DNA from 2 places in the Paenibacillus sp. Negev47 genome. Region 2 is predicted to be linked to the other one. Evidence: riboswitches for the same ligand, from Rfam matches in the RefSeq annotation. Region 2 holds a riboswitch; the other holds the start of a gene.
The links. A riboswitch is a leader RNA that binds a small molecule or an ion and turns the genes downstream of it on or off. The one in region 2 is predicted to bind thiamine pyrophosphate.
Positions count from the first base shown of each region.

Region 1: it holds a riboswitch for thiamine pyrophosphate, as region 2 does, so the genes downstream of both, thiC (phosphomethylpyrimidine synthase ThiC) here and AC4G47_RS25665 (ABC transporter ATP-binding protein) in region 2, are expected to answer to the same signal.

Region 1 covers NZ_CM177754.1:5,909,698-5,913,954, forward strand. Annotated here, with positions in the region: gene thiC (phosphomethylpyrimidine synthase ThiC) at 1-1,293, opposite strand, end outside; TPP riboswitch at 1,712-1,825, opposite strand; gene AC4G47_RS26590 (IclR family transcriptional regulator) at 1,974-2,717, opposite strand; gene AC4G47_RS26595 (alpha/beta hydrolase) at 3,078-4,103, shown strand.
Region 2 covers NZ_CM177754.1:5,703,402-5,707,658, reverse strand. Annotated here, with positions in the region: gene AC4G47_RS25675 (ABC transporter substrate-binding protein) at 1-163, opposite strand, end outside; gene AC4G47_RS25670 (ABC transporter permease) at 327-1,139, opposite strand; gene AC4G47_RS25665 (ABC transporter ATP-binding protein) at 1,126-1,893, opposite strand; TPP riboswitch at 2,054-2,156, opposite strand; gene AC4G47_RS25660 (radical SAM/SPASM domain-containing protein) at 2,438-3,313, shown strand; gene AC4G47_RS25655 (pectate lyase) at 3,639-4,257, shown strand, end outside.

The DNA of each region.
Region 1 (4,257 bases), 210 kb from region 2:
CGGCCCCAGCGTATAGAACGGTGCTTCCTGACAGATCTCCATCTGCAAGTCCACATTTTCCTTGATCTTGTGCATCGGCACGTGACCCGGGCCTTCAATCATCACCTGCACATCGTGCTTCCACGCGATCTGTGTCAGTTCTCCAAGCGTCGCCAGTTCCGCCATCTGAGCTTCATCGTTGGCATCGTAGATGCTGCCTGGGCGGAGACCATCTCCCAGTGAGAACGCTACATCATACCTTTTCATAATCTCGCAGATTTCTTCAAAATGGGTGTACAAAAAATTCTCCTGATGATGCGCAAGGCACCATGCTGCCATAATGGACCCACCGCGAGACACAATGCCTGTCATCCGCTTGGCCGTCATCGGGATATAACGCAGCAGTACACCTGCATGAATCGTAAAGTAGTCCACACCCTGCTCTGCCTGCTCAATAAGCGTGTCCCGGTATAACTCCCAGGTCAGCGCTTCCGCTTCGCCATTCACCTTCTCCAGCGCCTGATACAGCGGCACCGTACCGATTGGCACAGGTGAATTGCGAATGATCCATTCCCGGGTGGTATGAATGTCTTTGCCTGTGGACAGATCCATTACGGTATCCGATCCCCAGCGTACCGCCCAGGTCATCTTCTCCACCTCTTCTTCGATGGAAGAAGATACAGCAGAGTTGCCAATGTTGGCATTGATCTTCACATGAAAATGACGACCAATCAACATCGGCTCACTCTCCGGGTGATTGATGTTAGACGGCAGGATGGCTCTTCCACTCGCCAGTTCCTGGCGCACGAATTCCGGCTCCACGCCTTCACGAATGGCAGCAAACTCCATCTCTGCCGTAATGACTCCCTGCCTCGCATAATGCATCTGAGTCACACAGCGTCCCGTCTGTGCTCGCAGCGGTTTGCCACGCAATCCAGGGTACTCTTCGGCTCCAGCTCTCTTCCCTCCGGGCTTTAATCCGTTATCCTCGGGTTTAACTGTACGGCCTTGGTAAGCCTCCACATCGCCACGCTCTGTGATCCAGCGGGTACGCAGGGCTGGTAGACCTGCCCGGATATCGGCATGAAATGCGGGATCAGTCATGGGACCGCTCGTATCGTAGACACGCAGCGGTTCGTTATGCTCCACCCCTTGGGGAGTATTCGTGTCATGAAGGGCTATTTCACGCTCCGGAACAGCAATGTCCGGCCGTGAGCCCTGAATGTAGACTTTGCGGCTGCCCGGAAAGGGCTGAACCCGTCCGGCCGCCTCTGTTTTCTTTTCCACCTGCTGACCCGTAAGTTCCTGTTCCATCGCTTGTTGTCCCGTTTGATCTCCTGTACTCATGTTCACTTGTCTCCTCCTTAGTGTTCCTTCGCTTGGTTTGGTTGGTATCATCATTAGCTCGCTTACGTACCTGTCCCAAATCAACGCAATGCAGAGAAGAAAGAGCGATCCTACACCAACCAGAGGAGACATCATTCATGTACAGTTCACAACATAACGGAGGTTACCACAGATCATGGATCTACACTGATTTCTCTCCTTATCCAAGCCCACTTTGCAGGTTATTGAAAAAGAAGCCCATGGAGTCCGCACTATATCGCCTGTTCCCTGTATATAAAAAAGCCGGTCCCCGAAGGAACCGACTTTTATGTCCATCACCAATAATGCACCTTCAATCAGCTCCTTAACGGAGCACTGCAAGGGTCACATTATGTGGTGGTTGTGGTCATATCGCCGATTACTTCCCTACGCTGGTATGATCCAGATCAGGTGCAAAGGGTCCGGAATCTCATGCGATTCCGTCTCAGTCCGGACAGTTCGGACTCCCCCAGTAACGTTAACAAGTTGCGGCTTACACAAGCCGCTGTTCATATGCAATGAAGCTGGCCCCGCTGGGCCGTCCATTACAGAGTAGCGCAACCGGAACATAAAAACAACCTTTATATTCCAGATTGCTAACTTAATTGGTGACAGACCTTACATCAACATCAGGATAACATGAGCCCCATCTGCGTAGCAGCTTCCTTTAGCACAGGTGCGTATTCGTGCAAAGTCTCCTGCGAGAGTCGGCTGACAGGTCCTGAGACCGAGAGCGCAGCTGCAATATTGCCTCTACGATCCATAATCGGCACCGATACCGCCGCAGCTCCCGGCTCACGTTCCTCGTAACTCGTGGCATATCCGTTATCCCGGATGTCTCCCATCTGCGCCAAATACACCGCTGGATCGATAAATACCGGCCATTCAGGCCCATTCATCAGTTCTTCACGGTCCTCGTCCGTCGCAAACGCCATCAAGACTTTGCTGGAAGCCCCGACAGATAGCGGGAGTCTAACCCCGACGGGAGCAACACGGCGAATTGCCTGATCACTTTGTACAGCCTGAATCCGAATCCGTTCACTGCCATCACGCAGGTACAGACTTACGGTCTCTCCCAACCGGTCTCTCAGTCGCTCCATTGCAGGCAGCAGCAAAATCGCCGGATCATCACTGCGTGACATATGGGCTGATAGCTCCCAGATTCGTATGCCAAGTCGGTACTTCTCCGTTGCCGCATCCCGGATGACAAAGCCTCGATCCTCCAGCGTAGCCATCAGGCGATGCACTGTACTTTTGTGCAAACCAATCTGACTGGCAATTTCGGTGAGTCCCAGATCACTGCGCGTGGTAAAACATAATAATATATCCAGCGCCCGTTCTACAGCCCGGACGGTTAACTTACGATCTTCCATGGCATAATGCCCTCCTCATGTTTCATCACATGAAACTTGGTTACATAAATTATATGAGAAACGGTCTCATCTGTAAACCAAAAAAGAGTCAAGATCTGAATAGGCCAAGTTATAAATATTTCCTTTTTATAAGACTAAATCCCCTGTAATTTACTCGCTAAGGGAATGTTACCCATATATCTTAAGAACTATATAACAATTGCGTAACAAATGCCCTCAATCAATTGACTTTGACTATATTGGAACATACGATAAAGATATATTACTTTAAGATATCGCTCTGAAGCAGGTTCTGAAATAGACGTAATTCTCTTTTCATGTCGTTGTTATCTTCAACTGAACTTCAAAGGAGGGGCATTCATGTATCCAACATCCCAGAGCGAAGCCCCGCTGCAAACAAAAGTGTCCGATCTGCCCTCTTCGTTATCACCGAGGCTGATTCGGTTCAAACATATTATCGTAGCGTTGCTGCTCTCCGTTGTATTTTTCCTGCTGTTTTGTTTTATTGCACTGCATGGTTATATCGCATGGGTATTATCCAACCCAACTGTAGCGCCTGTCTTCTCCAATCCGATGCAGGCCAAGAACATGAAGTACGAAGACATCACGTTTCCGGCAGCAGATGGCAGCCGGACGATGCAGGGATGGTATATTCCTGCTGACAACACTGCGAGCAAAACGATCATCTTCAGTCACGGATATGGTGCCAACCGTGAAGAAACATGGGTACCTATGTACGATCTGGCCCACTATGCCCATCAACTCGGGTTCAACGTGGTGATGTTCGATTACGGTTTTGCCTCCCAAGTGAACAAAGCTGTAGCCACAGGTGGGAAAGCCGAGTCACAGCAGTTGCTCGGTGCCATCCAGTTTGCCAAGCAGCGTGGTGCACAGGAATTGGTTGTCTGGGGCTTCTCGATGGGTGCCGGTACTGCGTTACAAACCGGACTCATTACGAAGGAAGTGGATGCGATGATTCTGGACAGTTCGTTCTTGCTTGAGCCGGACACACTGTACCACAACATTCACAACCAGATTGACCTCCCGCGTCAACCGACACTGGAGATTATGAAACTGTTGTTCCCCGTTCTGAATGGAACCGGATTACAGCAGATTCCGTATCAGGAAGTAAAAAAAGAGGACTATCCGTTCCCGATCTTCTTTATCCACGGTACAGAGGACGAGAAGGCACCTTACCCGATTGCAGAGGAGCTCGCTGCCAACCAGACCAATCCGTACTCGGATGTATGGATTGTCCAGGACGCGCATCATGAACTTATTTTCCGAGAACACTCGAAGGAATATATTCGCCGTGTCTCTACGTTCCTGAGTCATGTAACGAAGACAAGCAGTGACGATGTGCAGAACACCAATAGTGGAGAATAACCGTATTTAATAATCGAGTTTCTCGTTGATTCTTGAGCCCTCCGGGGCTCTTTTTTTTGCATTCATAGGACAACAGGCCAGTGGAATATACTCTTGGGACGCATTAAGCGACGGTATGAGCATGCATTAAAATTCATCTGAAGGAGGTCCACCA
Region 2 (4,257 bases):
CTGATGCTGGTTCTGTTACAGACGAGTCTGTTTGCTCTGCGTTGGTTGCCGAATCTGTTGTTGTTGTGTTTTTGTTAGTACCCGTGGTGCTGCATCCACTAACAATCAGCAACAGGCTTATGAGCATGATGGGAAGCAGGGAATATATGCCTTTGTTATTCATAAATGAAGTTCCTCATTTCATCGTTTTGATTTGTAGAAAATGGACAGCAGCATGTTAACGGACAATGTGACAATGTACTGATTGAAGATACTGCTGAAATTGTGCATAAGGTATATTTTGAAAATCGTAACTCCTGTATTTACATCTAATTTCTGTCTAAGTTCTATCCAACTTTCCTTTTGGCTCCATGACGATGACGCCGTAAGCTAAACCGTTTCTCCAGCCAAGCAATCAGTGCAAACAAAATGATTCCCAGCAAGGATAACAGCACAATAGCGGCGAACATCGCATCCGTATTCATATTGCTGGACATGCGGCGGCTGAAGTAGCCGAGCCCTTTACTGCCACCGAGCCATTCGCCAATCGTTGCCCCAACCACGCAGTACACCACAGACATCTTTAGCCCCGAGAAAAATGAAGGGAGTGCCAGCGGAACCTGGAGTTTGCGAAAAATATCCCATTTGCTGGCGCCCATGGTGAGTAGTAGTTCACGCTGTTCTGGGTCGCCTTGGCGGAGTCCATCGTAGGTACTGACCACAATGGGGAAGAACGCGATCAGGAACACCACGGCGACTTTACTCCACAGCGTGTAGCCGAACCACAGGATGAATACGGGGGACAGGGCAATCAGCGGGATCGTCTGACTGATCACGATGAAGGGATATAAGGCCTTTTCAATCGAGCGATTCATATGCATGCCTGTCGCCAGCGCAATTCCGGTCACTATGGACAAGCCAAAACCAACAGCAACCTCCATAAAGGTAGCAGGCAGATGTATGGTCAGCAGCAGACGACGATGCTCAACCAGTGAGCCTGCGATGGCCGTGGGTGCAGGAATGATGAAGGAAGGCACCCATCCCATACGTACAATCGTTTCCCAGATCGCCAGTAAAAAGAGCATGAGCAGAATGAACAAACCATATTGGGAAAACCACTTCGAGAGCCACGTCTGGACGCTAACCTTATCGCTTCGCATGCAATTGTTCCTCCAGTTGTCGTCTCATCTGCACGAGAGCCGGTTCGTAGATCAGGTCCGAATGCCTTGGACGTGGCAAAGGAACCGTCATTTCCCACAGTTGCTGACCTTGTCCGCCTGGAGTTAGTAGAATAATACGATCACTTAAAAGCAATGCTTCTTCAATGTCATGTGTAATAAACAGGACGGTTTGGCCAAAGCCCTCCCACAGCTCCAACAACCAGCGATGCATTTCTCGTTTGGTTAAGGCGTCGAGCGCACCGAAGGGTTCATCCAGCAACATGAGCTGTCCGCCTGTAAGCAAAGTACGAAGCAGTGCTACCCGCTGCCGCATGCCACCGGATAACTCATCCGGATAGGAATGTTCATAACCTGACAGGCCGAACCTGGCTAATCCAGCCATGATGTCGGCCCGCAGCTTGTCCTTGTTCTGTCGACCTGGTGCCAACTCAGCAGGTAGCATGCAGTTCTCCAAGACGGTCCGCCAAGACAACAGGAGATCTTTCTGCGGCATATAGGCGACTCGTCCGAGCCGTTGTCCTTGCGGTACATCGGCAATGTCGATGGTGCCGACGGTTGGCTCATGCAAGCCTGCGAGCAGCTTGAAGAGCGTGCTTTTACCTGATCCGCTGGAGCCAATGAGTGAGACAAATTCTCTCTGTTGAACCTGAAGCGACACATTGGAGAGTACGGGTGAATCTTTTTTTTCGGGAAAAGCGAAGCTTACGTTGTGAATGGTTACATGGTTGGCCATCTGATCCTCACCCCCTTAATGTCAGACTGGTGAAATAACAACGACATCCTGTGCTCTGCAAAAGAAACAAAAAAGACCCACCCATTTCCGGAGAAATGAGTGGGTCTGTAAGTTAGATCCGCAATTTATCTTCACATATACATGATAAAATTCCGCTTACTAAAAGGCCGCTCCACTTCCCTCCGCTGGTATGATCCAGATCAGGTTCAAAGGGTCCGAATAGTCATATTCGTCTCAGCCGCAGGGCTCCCCTAGTGCAAATGTACAAGATATGCAGTTGTGTGTTCAGCATATATCACTTGAACATGAACTGTAAAGAGGCAGCATGATGGAATTGTTGAGGTGAATTGGAGTCAGATCCGAGGAGCGAGGTTGTAATCATACAAATTTCAGTTGGAATGAATTTCTTTTGTCCCTCGTTGTGCTTAGAACAATCGAACAATTTACCTCGGCTCAAGAACCCGATATAATAGGGATGGCGCATATTGGCCGGATCACAAATGCAGGTGGGATTTCTCCCTCCTAAGCAGAATGGGGACCCGAGTTGAAAACGTTCAAAAAAGTATATATTGAGATCACAAGTATCTGCAATCTGGCATGCAGCTTCTGTCCGCAGACACAGCGTGCCAAAGGATTCATTGACCCTGAAGTCTTCAACAATATACTGGATCAAGTTAAACCACATACCAACCATATTTATTTACATGTCAAAGGTGAACCCTTGTTGCATCCCAAAATAGATCTGCTGCTTGATTCCGCACATGCGAAGGGACTCAAGGTGAACATTACAACGAATGGTACGCTGCTGCCCAAGACTCAGCATAAATTGCTCGGCAAACCGGCGCTGCGACAGATGAACTTCTCTCTGCACAGCTTCGATGGGCATGAAGGTTCAACTGATCGTGACGGGTACCTGAGCAACATCCTGTCTTTTGTACATGAAGCGGTGAAGCACAATGTTATCATCTCATTCCGGCTATGGAATCTGACGCAGGATAACTTTACGAATGCTCAGATGAATCGAAATCGGGAGACCCTTGAAGTGCTGGAACGTGAGTTCAATCTGGACTTTCGTATTGAAGAAAAAGTGGTTCCAGGCAGCGGGGTCAAAATCGCCCCAAATGTATACCTGAACCAGGATCATGAGTTCCAGTGGCCGAGTCTGGATGCACCGGAAGATGACGGGAAAGGATTTTGCCATGCACTACGCGGTCAGGCGGCTGTGCTAGTGGATGGAACGGTGGTTCCATGCTGTCTTGATGGTGAGGGTGTCATTAACCTCGGTAACGTGCACGAGAAGTCATTCTCGGAGATTATTGAGGGTGAGCGAGCCAACAATCTGGTGTATGGTTTTTCCAAGCGGGAAGCAGTGGAAGAGTTGTGCCGGAAGTGCGGGTATCGTCAGCGGTTTGGAGCCTAGAATATAAAGTGAATACAATCATGTTTTCATAAGATCACGTTGTCTGTAACAGATGATGTGGTCTTTGTTGTGTATATTGAGGTTGTAAATAGAGCATATCCGAAGTTGATATCGGTACATAACAAGTAAACACGGGACCACAAAGCATGCTGAAACATCAGGTTCTATGCTGGGAAGTGTAAAAGTGATCTAATGATTATTCTTGTCCCCTTCCTTATTTGGTAGGATTAGGTTGTATTTCAGACAGAGGTGCACCTCTGGCGAAATTCCAGTACAAGCTCAGGCTAGTACTACCAAAAAACGAGAATAAGGGAGGAATAAAGTTATGAAAAAAATGTTGACGTTGTTGCTGTCCGCTGGTTTGGTTGCTTCCATATTTGGTGCAGTTCCGGCTGCGGCTGCACCTACGGTTGTAAATTCAACTATTATTGTTCCAAAGAATACGACCTATGACGGTCAAGGCAAAACCTTTGTAGCCAATCCTTCCACACTGGGCGACGGATCTCAAGCAGAGGGTCAAAAGCCAGTCTTTCGCCTGGAGGCAGGGGCCACGCTCAAAAATGTAAATATCGGATCACCTGCTGCCGATGGTGTTCACTGTTATGGAAACTGTAATATATCGAATGTGGTTTGGCAGGACGTGGGCGAGGATGCACTAACATTGAAGTCGGCCGGAACGGTCAATATTACCGGCGGAGCAGCGTACAAGGCCTATGATAAAGTGTTCCAGATGAATGCAGCCGGAACGATTAACATCAAAAATTTCCGTGCAGATGATATTGGCAAGCTGGTTCGCCAAAATGGTGGAACTTCCTTCGCAGTTAACATGACCCTGGATAACTCCAACATTTCCAATGTGAAAGATGCAATTATGCGTACAGACAGCAGTACATCACAAGGAAAAATCACGAATACACGGTATTCCAAAGTACCAACGTTGTTCA